2 linked regions of the Spirosoma rhododendri genome follow. The protein of the gene in region 1 binds, or shares a complex with, the protein of each later gene. Links are inferred from orthologs where the notes say so. Each region holds a gene or a part of one and is shown in the gene's direction. Other genes may lie near its edges.

Region 1 (6,302 bases):
GTCGAGATCGGTTGGGCCGAACCCGATTTTGTTGAACCGCAGCGAGTCAGTATGCAGGTTGGCCGTCAGGAATGAGGTGTTGCCGACGGTGAAGCGCCCTTCAAGCCGGGTAGCGGGCGAGACATACAGTGTCGGGTCGAGGAAGGCGATCAGGGGCGCTACAGCCTTCGTGATCGTCTGATAGTCGATGCTGTAGTGCATCAGCCCGGTGCGGGGCAACTGCTGTTTCTTTCGGGCGTAGTACGCGTTCATACCAGCCGCATCGCCCGCAAAAAACAGCTTGTATTCCCGGATGAGTTGACTCAGGTCATCGACGGTGCGTTGCGGCTGGAAATTGCCCTGAAGTTTGGCCGTCAGAAACTCCGAGTCGAGCGCAAAGTATCGCTGTGAACTGACCGAGTCCGGATTTCCCTCCTGTCGACGCTGTTCTACCGACGATACCAGCGACAGGGTATCGATGCGGAGTGAACGCCGGTTGAGTAGCAGTCGGGCATCGTGGAAGTAAGCCTGCCCCACAATGTTGTCTAACTTGTTGCCTTCGAGCTGCACGTCGAGGCCGGTGCTGATCTGCAACGAATCGTCGACGAAACCCAGCGCCAGCAGATTGGCCTGCTGCACGGTGCCATGCAGATCATAGCGGCTCAGGGGCTTGGTGAAGTCGAATTCGCCGTCGAGATCAAAGGCCAGGTTCGGGTCGCGGAGGGCCAACTGCCCGTGGAAAAATGCCTTTTGCAGGTTGCCCCGTACCGTCACGTCGCGGTAGTCGTAGCCCTGCCAGCCGAAGCGCGCCAACTGCCCGTTGACGTCGACGCTGGCTTTTTCAATATTGATACCCCGCCCCGTCAGTTGCGCCTGCCCGTCGATCAGTCGGAATTGCTTTGGGTCGTCAATCAACGTACCGAGGTTGAAGTCGGTAGCTTTCAAATTCGCCGTGTAGGTCGTCTGATCGCTGTTTTTGGGGAGTTTCAGGGCAATGTCGCCGGTCACCGTTCCGAGGGCGGTTCGGAAGGTGCCCACGTTTTTAAAGTCGCTGAACAAGCCGACGAAGCGTGTGTCGAACGCTACCGTGCCCAGCTTCTGAATAGTCTTGTTGAAGCCTTCGTTGGGGTAATACTGCCGGATATCGGCCATGTTGACGAGCGAGGGAGCAAACGCCAGATTGACCGTTGTGCGGTCGATGTCGGGCAACCCTTTCCAGGCCATGTCGCCCACAAGCCGACTGCGTCCACCGGGGCCAAAGCGCAGATCGGTATGGTTGAGCCGAAAATTATCGACCGTACCCGTGAACAGCCCTGACAGGTACCACGTCTCGTTGAGTCCACGCAGGTAGTCGGAGAAAAGGCCGAGGTCCTGCGAGCGGATTTCGCTGTCGTGGAAGCGGGCCTGTATCACAACCCGGCGGTTGAAATCGCCAAAGGCCGACGGGCGTTCGTAGAAAAACGTCAGGCTGTGGCGGATGATCGAGTTGCCGATGTGGGCGTAGAGCCGGTCGAAATCCATCGTTTTGGCACTGTACAGAAAGTGCGTGTCGAGCCGCCGGATACGCAGCCCCGATCCCTTGTCGATGCCCGATAAGCCTTTGATGTTAAGCGCGATGGTATCGCCCAGTACCAGAAACTGGCTAACGTCGCCGGTCAGGTTTTTAAGCGTGAAGTGGTTGTAGTCGAAGCTGTTACGGTCGCGCATGTACGGCTCGCGGGGGTCGTCGAGCGTGTAAGCACCTTCGATCAACTGAATCCGGGCGATGGTAAACGGCGTGTGCTGATCGGGTACCGATGGGCGGGTCGTGTCGGCCGTCAGCTTATCGATTTGCGCAATGAACTCGTCCAGGTTGGTGTCGCCCGTGCGCGGATTTTTTATCATCCGTACGTCGGGGCGGTACAGCACGGCCCCGTCGAGGTGCAGGTTGTGCGCCGACGAGTCGATCAGATTGCGGAGGTTGTAATCGAGATCGAGCCGCCCGACCTGAATCATGGGGCGTTGCTCGCGGTCGAGGATTTTAACGCCCGACAGGGTCAGCGAGTCAAACCACTTAATCGATACACTTTCGATACTGACCGGAAATTCAAGCTTTTCCGACACCCGACGGGCTACCTCCTGCACCAGACGCGTCTGAACGGGCGGCAGTTGCAGCGCCAGTAAAATCGCAAACGCCAATCCGACTACCGTCAGCACGAGGTAGAGCAGGGTTTTGGCGAGTATGGCGAAAAACTGACGCATTCCGGGCGGAAAGGGCTAATATACACGCTGTCGGGTAATACCCGTACGGGTCAGACCGCTAAGAGAGGGAACGGTTTAATGGTGACTTTCCTTACACTCTCTACAACAAACATTATCCATTAGTTTTGTGCGTGATTATTTTAGCTATTGAATCGTCCTGCGATGAAACGTCGGCGGCCGTTCTGGTCGATAGTGAGATGCGTTCTAACGTCATTGCGGCTCAGCTGATTCATGAGCAGTACGGGGGCGTAGTGCCCGAACTGGCGTCGCGGGCGCATCAGCAACACATCTGGCCGGTAGTCGAACGGGCGCTGGCTGATGCAAAAGTAACCAAAACCGATGTGTCAGCGATTGCCTTCACGCGGGGGCCGGGCCTGCTGGGGTCGTTGCTGGTGGGCGCGTCGTTTGCCAAAGCCCTCGCCCTGGGGTTGCGCGTCCCGCTTATCGAAGTCAACCACATGCAGGCCCACGTGCTGGCCCACTTCATCGACGACCCCGACCGACCCGAAAAACCGCAGTTTCCGTTTCTTTGCCTGACCGTCAGCGGGGGGCATACGCAGATTGTCCGTGTCGATGGTCCGCTGGATATGCACGTAATCGGGCAGACGATGGACGATGCGGTGGGTGAAGCCTTCGACAAGTCGGCCAAGTTGCTGGGGCTACCGTATCCGGGTGGGCCGCTGATCGACAAATACGCTGCCGAAGGAAACCCGCTGGCCTACCGCTTCCCGATGAGTGAGATGCCCGACTTTAACTTTTCATTCAGCGGTATCAAAACGGCTATTCTGTATTTTCTGCGGCAGCAAACGAAAGAGAACCCCGACTTTATTCAGCAAAACCTACCCGACATTTGCGCCAGTATTCAGCACACGCTGGTTCAGATGCTGTTGACGAAGCTGAAACGGGCCGTGCGCGAAACGGGTATCCAGCAGATTGCCGTAGCCGGGGGAGTATCCGCCAACCGGGGCTTACGCACCGCCCTCAGTCAGCTGGGGCAGGAGCAGGGCTGGTCGGTCTTTATCCCCCGCTTTGACTATTGCACCGACAACGCAGCCATGATTGCGATGGCGGCCAAGTTCAAATACGAGCAGGGCGACTTCACCGATCAAACCGTCAGCCCCCTGCCGAGAATGAGTTTTTAAGTGGTTTAAGGTTTAATGTTCAAGGTCTAAGGTTGTTTGCCTGCCCAACGTTAAACCTTGAACATCAAACCACAAACTACGAACCAACAATGTTTCTCTCCGCCCTATACATCTACCCGATCAAGTCGCTTGGCGGGATTTCGGTTGATGAAGCCGTCGTCGAAGCGAAAGGACTACGCCACGACCGGCGATTTATGCTGGTGACCCCCGACGGGAAATTTATCACCCAGCGTACCCACCCCATCATGGCCCTGATCGACGTCCGAATCGATGGTGATACCTTGTCAGTATGGCACCGGCACCGGGCCGACGATGTGCTGAATCTGCCGCTTGACGGTGCCGTACCGGGGACGGGGGAGACAATGGCCGTGTCGATCTGGGACAGCAAAGACGTGCCCGCACAGACCGTCAGTGCCGAAGCCGATGCCTGGTTTTCGCGGGTACTGGCGATGCCCTGCCGACTCGTCTACATGCCCGATACCACTCACCGGCCCGTCGACGAGCAGTACGCCCGGCAGAATGATCCGGTCAGCTTTGCCGACGGGTATCCGTATCTGCTCATCGGGCAGTCGTCGCTCGATTACCTGAACAGACTGGTTATTTCTGAAACGCAGCCGGAGCCGATGGAAATGGCGCGGTTTCGGCCCAACCTGGTTGTCAGCGGAAGCAAGCCGTACGAGGAAGACGGCTGGGCAACGTTCCGGATTGGTGATCTGACGTTTTACGGGGTGAAACCCTGTGCCCGCTGCGTACTGACAACCATTGACCCGACGACGGCCGAAAAAGGACGCGAACCGCTGCGAACATTAGCCACGTATCGGCAGTATACACACAAGATTCTGTTTGGGCAGAACGTGCTACCCGACCCCGATGCGTCGGGCGTGTTGCGGGTGGGGCAGGTGCTTGACGTGACAGTTCGACAGGAACCCTGGCTGGCTCCGCCCGTTGATATGGAATACTAGTTTTGGCTTATTTGATTGACTTTGTTTACCCTACTTCGCAACGCGTATTATTTGAGTGTACCGGTTGTATTGGGCGCGGTGCTCTCCAACCGGCTGGCGGCCCGCCTGTCCGACGTCGAGCCCGTTCACTGGGCAACGCCGGTTGTGCTGGCTCTGGTTGTTTTTATGATCTACACCGCAGACCGGCTGTTCGATATTCGAAAGCTGGGCCGCACCACCCCGCTTGCCGAACTGACAGCCCGTCACCGTTTTCATCGACTCAACGAAACCCCGCTCTGGTGGGCGATAATCGTTGCCGGACTGATCGCGCTGGTGCTGGTTTTCTTCCTGCCGTGGTCCGTTGTTGAATTCGGGTTGATATTGGGTGCTGTCTGCGCTGCTTACGTGGGTATCGTATTTTCACTCCCCAAACGGCATCCGTCGCTGTTACTGAAAGAACCACTGGTAGCCGTGTTGTATGCTGCCGGAGTGTGGGGCAGCGTGTGGGTGCAGCGGCCGTCGATTACGGGTACCGATATTACCGAAGGGCTGATGTTTACGGCGATTGCGTTTCAGAACCTGCTGCTGTTTGCGGTTATGGAAGAACTGGAACACGCCAAACAGGCTGATTTCTCGCTGGCCACTCACTGGGGGATTGCTACGAGCAACACCATACTGACCGTGATTACGGTAGTAGTCGTTGGTGCGGCACTGACGCTCTGTTTCGTCGTCGATGACCGATTTGCCCAACGGTCGGCGCTGATCATGGGGCTGATGAGCCTGTCGTTGTACGGTATTCAGCGATTCCCGAATCGGTTTGTCAAGAACGAACGATACCGCTGGCTTGGCGATGCCGTGTTCTGGTTTCCGGCACTGGTGCTGTGATCGGTACGCAGCCTAGCGCTGCACCAGTCCCCCCGCTTTCCCGTCTGGCCTGACTTGCAGGTGCGTTAGAATATCCAGCAGAATTTCGGCTATATATTCCCGCTTGTTCATAACAATGTCGTGTCGGCTTTCGGGCAGCAGGAATTGCTTGATGGGCGCATTGACCAGATGTTTCTTGGCGAATGAGACGTTGGTGGGGTACACCAGTTCATCGCGCTGGCCATGCAGCATCGTAATTTTGGCCCGGATGCGGGGCCAGTCGGGCAGGATAGCCCGTAGCGCCTGGTAGTGCGCCATTTTCTCGTCGTTTGCTAGCCGAAGCAGCGGTGGAATTCCCCAGTGCAGCAGCGGCCGATCGACCAGATAACTGATCGGGTACGTTCGTTCCAGTCCGGGGCCCAGCGCCGATGAAACAAAGACAACGTGATCGACCTGATCAGGGTTGTTCATAGCCAGCCGCGCTGATACCGATCCGCCGTACGACGAACCAACGATAATCAGGTGCGAGGCTTTTTTGTACCGATCGATCAGCGGTTGTAAAAACTGAGCCTGCTTGATAACCGACGTTTCAACCCGGCCAAAGTCTGAATAGCCGTAGCCCGGCCGATCGACAGCCACGAGCTGCGCCCGGTCGAGCAGGGTTGTGTCTTTGAAAAAGCCGTTGAAGAACGAGAGCGAACTCGGCGCGCCATGAATAAACAGCACGACGGGCAGCGCTTTGCCACCTATCGATCGGGCCGGGGTTTCCATGAACCGAATCGATCGGTCGGGTTCCGGGCCGGGTACATCGACCCGATAATGATGAATTGTTGGCCGAACTGACTGACCAGCAAATTCGTCGGCTAACTCCTGATCGGTTTGTCTAAAATCGAGGAGCCAGGCTACGATAACGGATCCAATTGCCAATACTAATGTACCCGCCAGAAGCCAGCCCAGCAGGCGGAAAAACCGGTTCATATGAATGGTGGATAAAGGGCAACAATAGGAGGGTAACGTCCGACGCAATCGGAAGGTTACGCTATTTCTTTCTCGACAGCCAGAAAGTGGGTCAATTCTCCCTGACCGTCGTAGAGCGGATTAATTTCAATCTGACACATGTAGGTGTCTCCGTTCT
Region 2 (4,841 bases), 5.2 Mb from region 1 along the record:
GAACATCATTGCCGAGGTTAACAAAATCACGTCGATCGACAGCATCAAGTTCGAGGGTGTACCCGAGCGCATTCACCTGATCGACGAAGAAATCGACGCGCCGTATATCGAGCGTATCAAGTCGAACGCGGTCAACCCTGACATTATCAAGCGGCAGGCCGATCTGAACATCGTTTACACGCCTATTCACGGTACCGGCATTACGCTGGTTCCCCGCGCCCTCGATGCACTGGGCTTCACCAATGTTCACATCGTTGAGCAACAGGCTACGCCAGACGGCAACTTCCCGACCGTAAAATCGCCCAACCCGGAAGAGCGGGCGGCTATGCAACTGGCACTCGACCTGGCCAACGAACTGAACGCCGACCTCGTCATGGCAACCGACCCCGACGCCGATCGCGTGGGCGCGGGAGCACGGAATCACCACGGCGAGTTTGAGTTGCTGAACGGTAATCAGATGGCCAGCCTGATTATCTACTACCTGCTCAATGCGTGGAAAGATGCCGGCAAGCTGACGGGCAAGGAGTTTATTGCCAAGACGATTGTTACGACCGACCTGATCGACGAGATGTGTAAGCGCTACAACGTTAGCTGCTACAACACGCTGACCGGTTTCAAGTACATCGCCGAGGTCATTCGCGAGCTGGAAGGCAAGGAGCAGTTTATCGCCGGTGGCGAAGAAAGCTACGGCTATCTGATCGGCGATTTCGTGCGCGACAAAGATGCCATTGCCTCCTGCGCCATGATTGCCGAACTGACCGCCTACGCCAAAGACAAAGGACAAAGTCTGTTCGATATGCTGATGGCGATGTATCAGGAGAATGGTTTTTACTACGAAAGTCTGGTATCGCTGACGAAGAAAGGCAAAAGTGGAGCGGAGGAAATTCAGCAGATGATGGCCGATTTCCGCGCCAATCCGCCCAAAGAAATCGCTGGTTCGCCCGTTGTGCGGATCGACGACTATAAAGCCCTGTCGCGAACGGATGCCGCTGGAAACTCGACCGCGATCGAAGCGGGCAAGATGGGTATCGAATCGTCGAACGTGCTGCAATTCTTTACCGAAGACGGTACCAAAATCTCGGCCCGGCCATCGGGTACGGAGCCGAAGATTAAGTTCTACGTCAGTGTACGCGAGCCCCTCGCCAGCAAGGAAGCTTTCGACGAAACGTACGCGCAACTGAAAGCCAAAGTACAGCGTGTTACCGACGACCTGAAACTGTCGTAACCCGTTAAAACCGATACGTAAAAAGCCCGGCTGTGCAGAAACACAGCCGGGCTTTTTCGTGCCACGCCCATACAGCAATAGGGCGGTGAAGAAATCCGTGCCCGAAACCCGGATTTAAGCTCATTCCACAGCATTTTATCAACAACACGACGGATTCATAGTCGTGTTGTATTTCATGTCCACAGAAGCCCGGCGATCGGTTGTGTGCAGAAAACTAGGCGTATACGACACTCAGCCGACTGCCGGGTTTTTTGTATCTTCGCAGGCTTATTCAGCTTGCCTATGACGCTTGAATGCCAACACCTCAACGAGATCGACTCGGTAGCCCACCGTTTGCTGGCCGAAGGGCGGGTACAGCCGATATGGCTCTTTGAGGGCGACATGGGAGCGGGCAAGACCACGTTGATCAAAGCATTGTGCCGGGCGCTTGGCGTGCTGAACCCCGTGCAGAGCCCAACATTTTCGATCGTCAACGAGTACACTACCCACGAAGGCCACTCCATTTACCATTTCGACTGTTACCGACTCCGCAACGAAGCCGAAGCCCTCGACATCGGTATCGAAGAGTATTTCGACTCCGGCAATTTTTGTTTCATCGAATGGCCCGAACGCGTCCAATCGCTTTGGCCAGCCAGCTATTTTCAGGTCCGTATCACCTCCGGCCCCGACGAGCAACGCACGATCGAGGCTGATTTGGTAAACGAATGACCGGGCCATATCTACCTAGCTATCCACTCCCCACCACCGTATCGGTACACCCCATACGCTTAAACGAACCACCGCATTGACTGGATTTGAGGAATTGGCCAAGCAAACGGCCCTCTACCCGAAAGAATCACCGTTGGCTGTCAAACAAGGGCAAAACAGCCTGCTCATCGGCCTGCCAAAAGAGGTTTCGCTTCAGGAAAGCCGCATTGCGCTGACGCCTGAAGCCGTAGCCATCCTGGTGCGGCACGGCCACGACGTGATCGTTGAGCAGGGGGCTGGTGCAAAAGCGCACTTCGCGGATAACGAATACAGCGAAGCCGGTGCCCGCATCGCGTATTCGCCCAAAGAAGTGTACGAAGCCAGCCTGATTCTGAAAGTCGAGCCGCTGGTTGAAGCTGAGTTTGAATTCGTCAAGCACGGCAGCACGATTATCTCGGCGCTCAATCTGCCCGCGCAGGACCGCGATTATTTCAAGCGAATCAACGAGAAAAACCTCACCATGATCGGCTATGAATTCGTGGAAGACAAAGCCGGGAATATGACGGTGATCCGCTCCATGAGCGAAATTGCGGGCAGCACGGTCATGCTGATTGCGGGTGAATACCTGAGCAATGCTGACAATGGTCGGGGCATTATTCTGGGTGGTATTACGGGTATCCCGCCGACAAAAGTAGTGATGCTCGGAGCCGGTACCGTAACCGAATACGCACTCCGCACGGCATTGGGCATGGGGTCAGACGTGAAGGTATTCGACAAGCAGCTGTATAAACTTCAGCGACTCAAATACGCCGTCGGACAGCACGTGTATACATCCATCATCGACTCCGATACGCTGACGGAAGCCATTCAACGGGCCGACGTCGTTATTGGAGCGATGCGGGCCGATGATGGCCTGAGTCCGGTGGTCGTCACCGAAGATATGGTCAGCCGGATGAAGCCAGGCTCGGTTATCATCGACGTATCCATCGATCAGGGCGGCAACTTCGAAACGTCGCGGATGACAACGCACAAAACACCGACCTTCCGGCAGCACGACGTCATTCACTACTGCGTACCGAACATTGCCGCCCGCGTGGCCTACACCGCCAGTATGGCGCTGAGCAACATCTTTTTACCCTTCCTGCTCGAAACGGGTACGACGGGCGGTATCGAGCAGATGCTCTACGCGAACCGCTGGTTTATGAAAGGTGTTTATGCTCATAAAGGCACGCTGACAAACCTGTACATCGCCCAGAAGTTCAACATGCGCTTCAAAGCCCTGGACTTGCTGCTGGCAGCGCGCTTTTAGTTTTTCGGTTTACCGTTTGTGGTTCAACGTTCAAGGTTGGCCATCGCAAAACGTTAAACACTGAACAACAAACCTTGAACCTGATGATAAATCATAGCAACGAAAACACCCTGCTCGACGACGCCAATTCGTACGACGTCAACAAAGAGCTTATGGGCATCATCTCGTCGGACTTCGTTACGGTGGCCGACACGTTGAAAGAAGCGTCGTACCAGATTCGGAAACGCGGCTTTTCAGAGTTCCCGATCTTCGTCGCGTCACGGCGGGAAGTGCCGGTTGGGCAACTGCTCATCGGCGTCGATGAGATGGGCAACAAATGGAACTACAGAGCATCGTTTCTGGATGAATTTATCCAGCGCGAACTGATCGGCGAAGACTCGATCGAACTCTGGAAAGAGAATTACAAAAAGGCCGACGAATACGCCTGCCTGTTCGTCATACACGGCGATTTTGCCGGATTCGTTTATATCCCGTATCCCGAAGATTAAGCCGCCATACAAGCCATTTATACGCACAGCCGGATTTTGCAAAATCCGGCTGTTTTTTTTTAAACCAGCTCAAACTCAATACTATTTTTTCGGGAATGCGCAATACCTCAGCGTCAGCGCTGTAGCGGTAATTTTCTGTGTCGGTTAAATTCATCGATAAAGCGGTAATCCGGGCATAAAAGGCCATTATCAATCTAAAACAACAACGTATATAACAACTAAAACATACCCATTACTTTCCATTATTCCCAGAAAACAGGCTAGGAAATTCATCATATTTTTTGTATTTTTACCATCTGTAATCAGCTAATAAATCCTGCGATTTTTTGTCTGATACCACCGATTTTCTGACATTATCTGGAGCCAATATGACCAACGAATTGATTGAAGCAGAAGCACCCGTAGCGGATGGACCGGTAAAGGAGTATGGCGCTGACAGCATCACCGTTCTTGAGGGGCTGGAAGCCGTTCGCAAACGACCGGCGATGTACATTGGCGATGTGGGTATCCGGGGGCTTCACCACCTCATCTGGGAGGTAGTCGACAATTCGATTGACGAAGCCCTGGCGGGTTTCTGCGACAAAATTACCGTAACCATCAACCCCGACAACTCGATCACCGTTCAGGACAACGGCCGGGGCATTCCGACGGGGATCAACACCAAAATGGGCAAGTCGTCGCTGGAAATTGCGATGACGGTGCTGCACGCGGGTGGTAAGTTCGACAAAGACACATACAAGGTATCCGGCGGTCTGCACGGCGTGGGCGTATCCTGCGTCAATGCCCTCTCGACCGACGTACGGGTGGAAGTACACCGCGAAGGCAAAATCTTTGAACAGGAATACAAAATCGGGATTCCGCAGTACGATGTGCGCGTTATCGGCGATGCAGACGATACCGGCACCCGGACGCATTTCAAGCCCGACGGCAGCATCTTCACCGAAACGGAGTACAAGTACGAAACGGTAGCGGGTCGCCTGCGCGAGCTGTCGTTCCTGAACAAAGGCATCCACATTTTCCTCAACGACCTGCGCGAACTCGACGAGAACGGTAACCCCACGCGGCAGGATGACTTTTTCTCGGAAGGTGGTCTGGTTGAGTTTGTCGAATACCTCGATCAGACCCGCCCCGC

What was found. Proteins that work in one complex are often made in the same cells at the same time.
Region 2: the proteins of tsaD (region 1) and tsaE are in contact, whole or in part, in a crystal structure (PDB 6N9A), measured with the Thermotoga maritima proteins. The link is inferred for Spirosoma rhododendri from one-to-one orthologs. Residues at the interface, in WP_004082750.1 of Thermotoga maritima: Cys10, Asp11, Arg49, His50, Leu82, Gly84, Gly135, Gly136, Glu154, Thr155, Leu156, Asp157, Asp158, Ser159, Glu162, Asp165, Lys166, Arg169, Leu170, Tyr175, Lys213, Thr214, Leu217, Tyr218, Gln221, Arg222, Asn324; in WP_004082108.1 of Thermotoga maritima: Leu37, Gly38, Lys46, Lys57, Val59, Lys60, Ser61, Thr63, Phe64, Thr65, Leu66, Met67, Val69, Pro71, Tyr82, Arg83, Leu84, Asp86, Asp88, Phe89, Asp93, Ile128, Asp130, Glu131, Arg134.

Annotation. Positions count from the first base shown.
Region 1 is NZ_CP051677.1:235,029-241,330, reverse strand. The notes cover bases 1,369-4,356. They hold tsaD (tRNA (adenosine(37)-N6)-threonylcarbamoyltransferase complex transferase subunit TsaD), read left to right. Parts: upstream 1,369-2,351; coding sequence 2,352-3,362; downstream 3,363-4,356. Other genes in these bases: HH216_RS00975 (UbiA prenyltransferase family protein), read left to right, coding at 4,346-4,356; HH216_RS00980 (MOSC domain-containing protein), read left to right, coding at 3,452-4,324; HH216_RS00990 (translocation/assembly module TamB domain-containing protein), read right to left, coding at 1,369-2,220. Outside these bases: more of HH216_RS00990, read right to left, coding at 1-1,368; more of HH216_RS00975, read left to right, coding at 4,357-5,188; HH216_RS00970 (alpha/beta fold hydrolase), read right to left, coding at 5,201-6,145; HH216_RS00965 (PAS domain-containing protein), read right to left, coding at 6,202-6,302.
Region 2 is NZ_CP051677.1:5,397,627-5,402,467, forward strand. Bases 255-3,220 are described here. They hold tsaE (tRNA (adenosine(37)-N6)-threonylcarbamoyltransferase complex ATPase subunit type 1 TsaE), read left to right. Parts: upstream 255-1,507; coding sequence 1,508-1,933; downstream 1,934-3,220. Other genes in these bases: HH216_RS22650 (phospho-sugar mutase), read left to right, coding at 255-1,225; HH216_RS22660 (alanine dehydrogenase), read left to right, coding at 2,010-3,220. Also shown: more of HH216_RS22650, read left to right, coding at 1-254; more of HH216_RS22660, read left to right, coding at 3,221-3,221; HH216_RS22665 (hypothetical protein), read left to right, coding at 3,305-3,709. UniProt on the Escherichia coli protein: Required for the formation of a threonylcarbamoyl group on adenosine at position 37 (t(6)A37) in tRNAs that read codons beginning with adenine.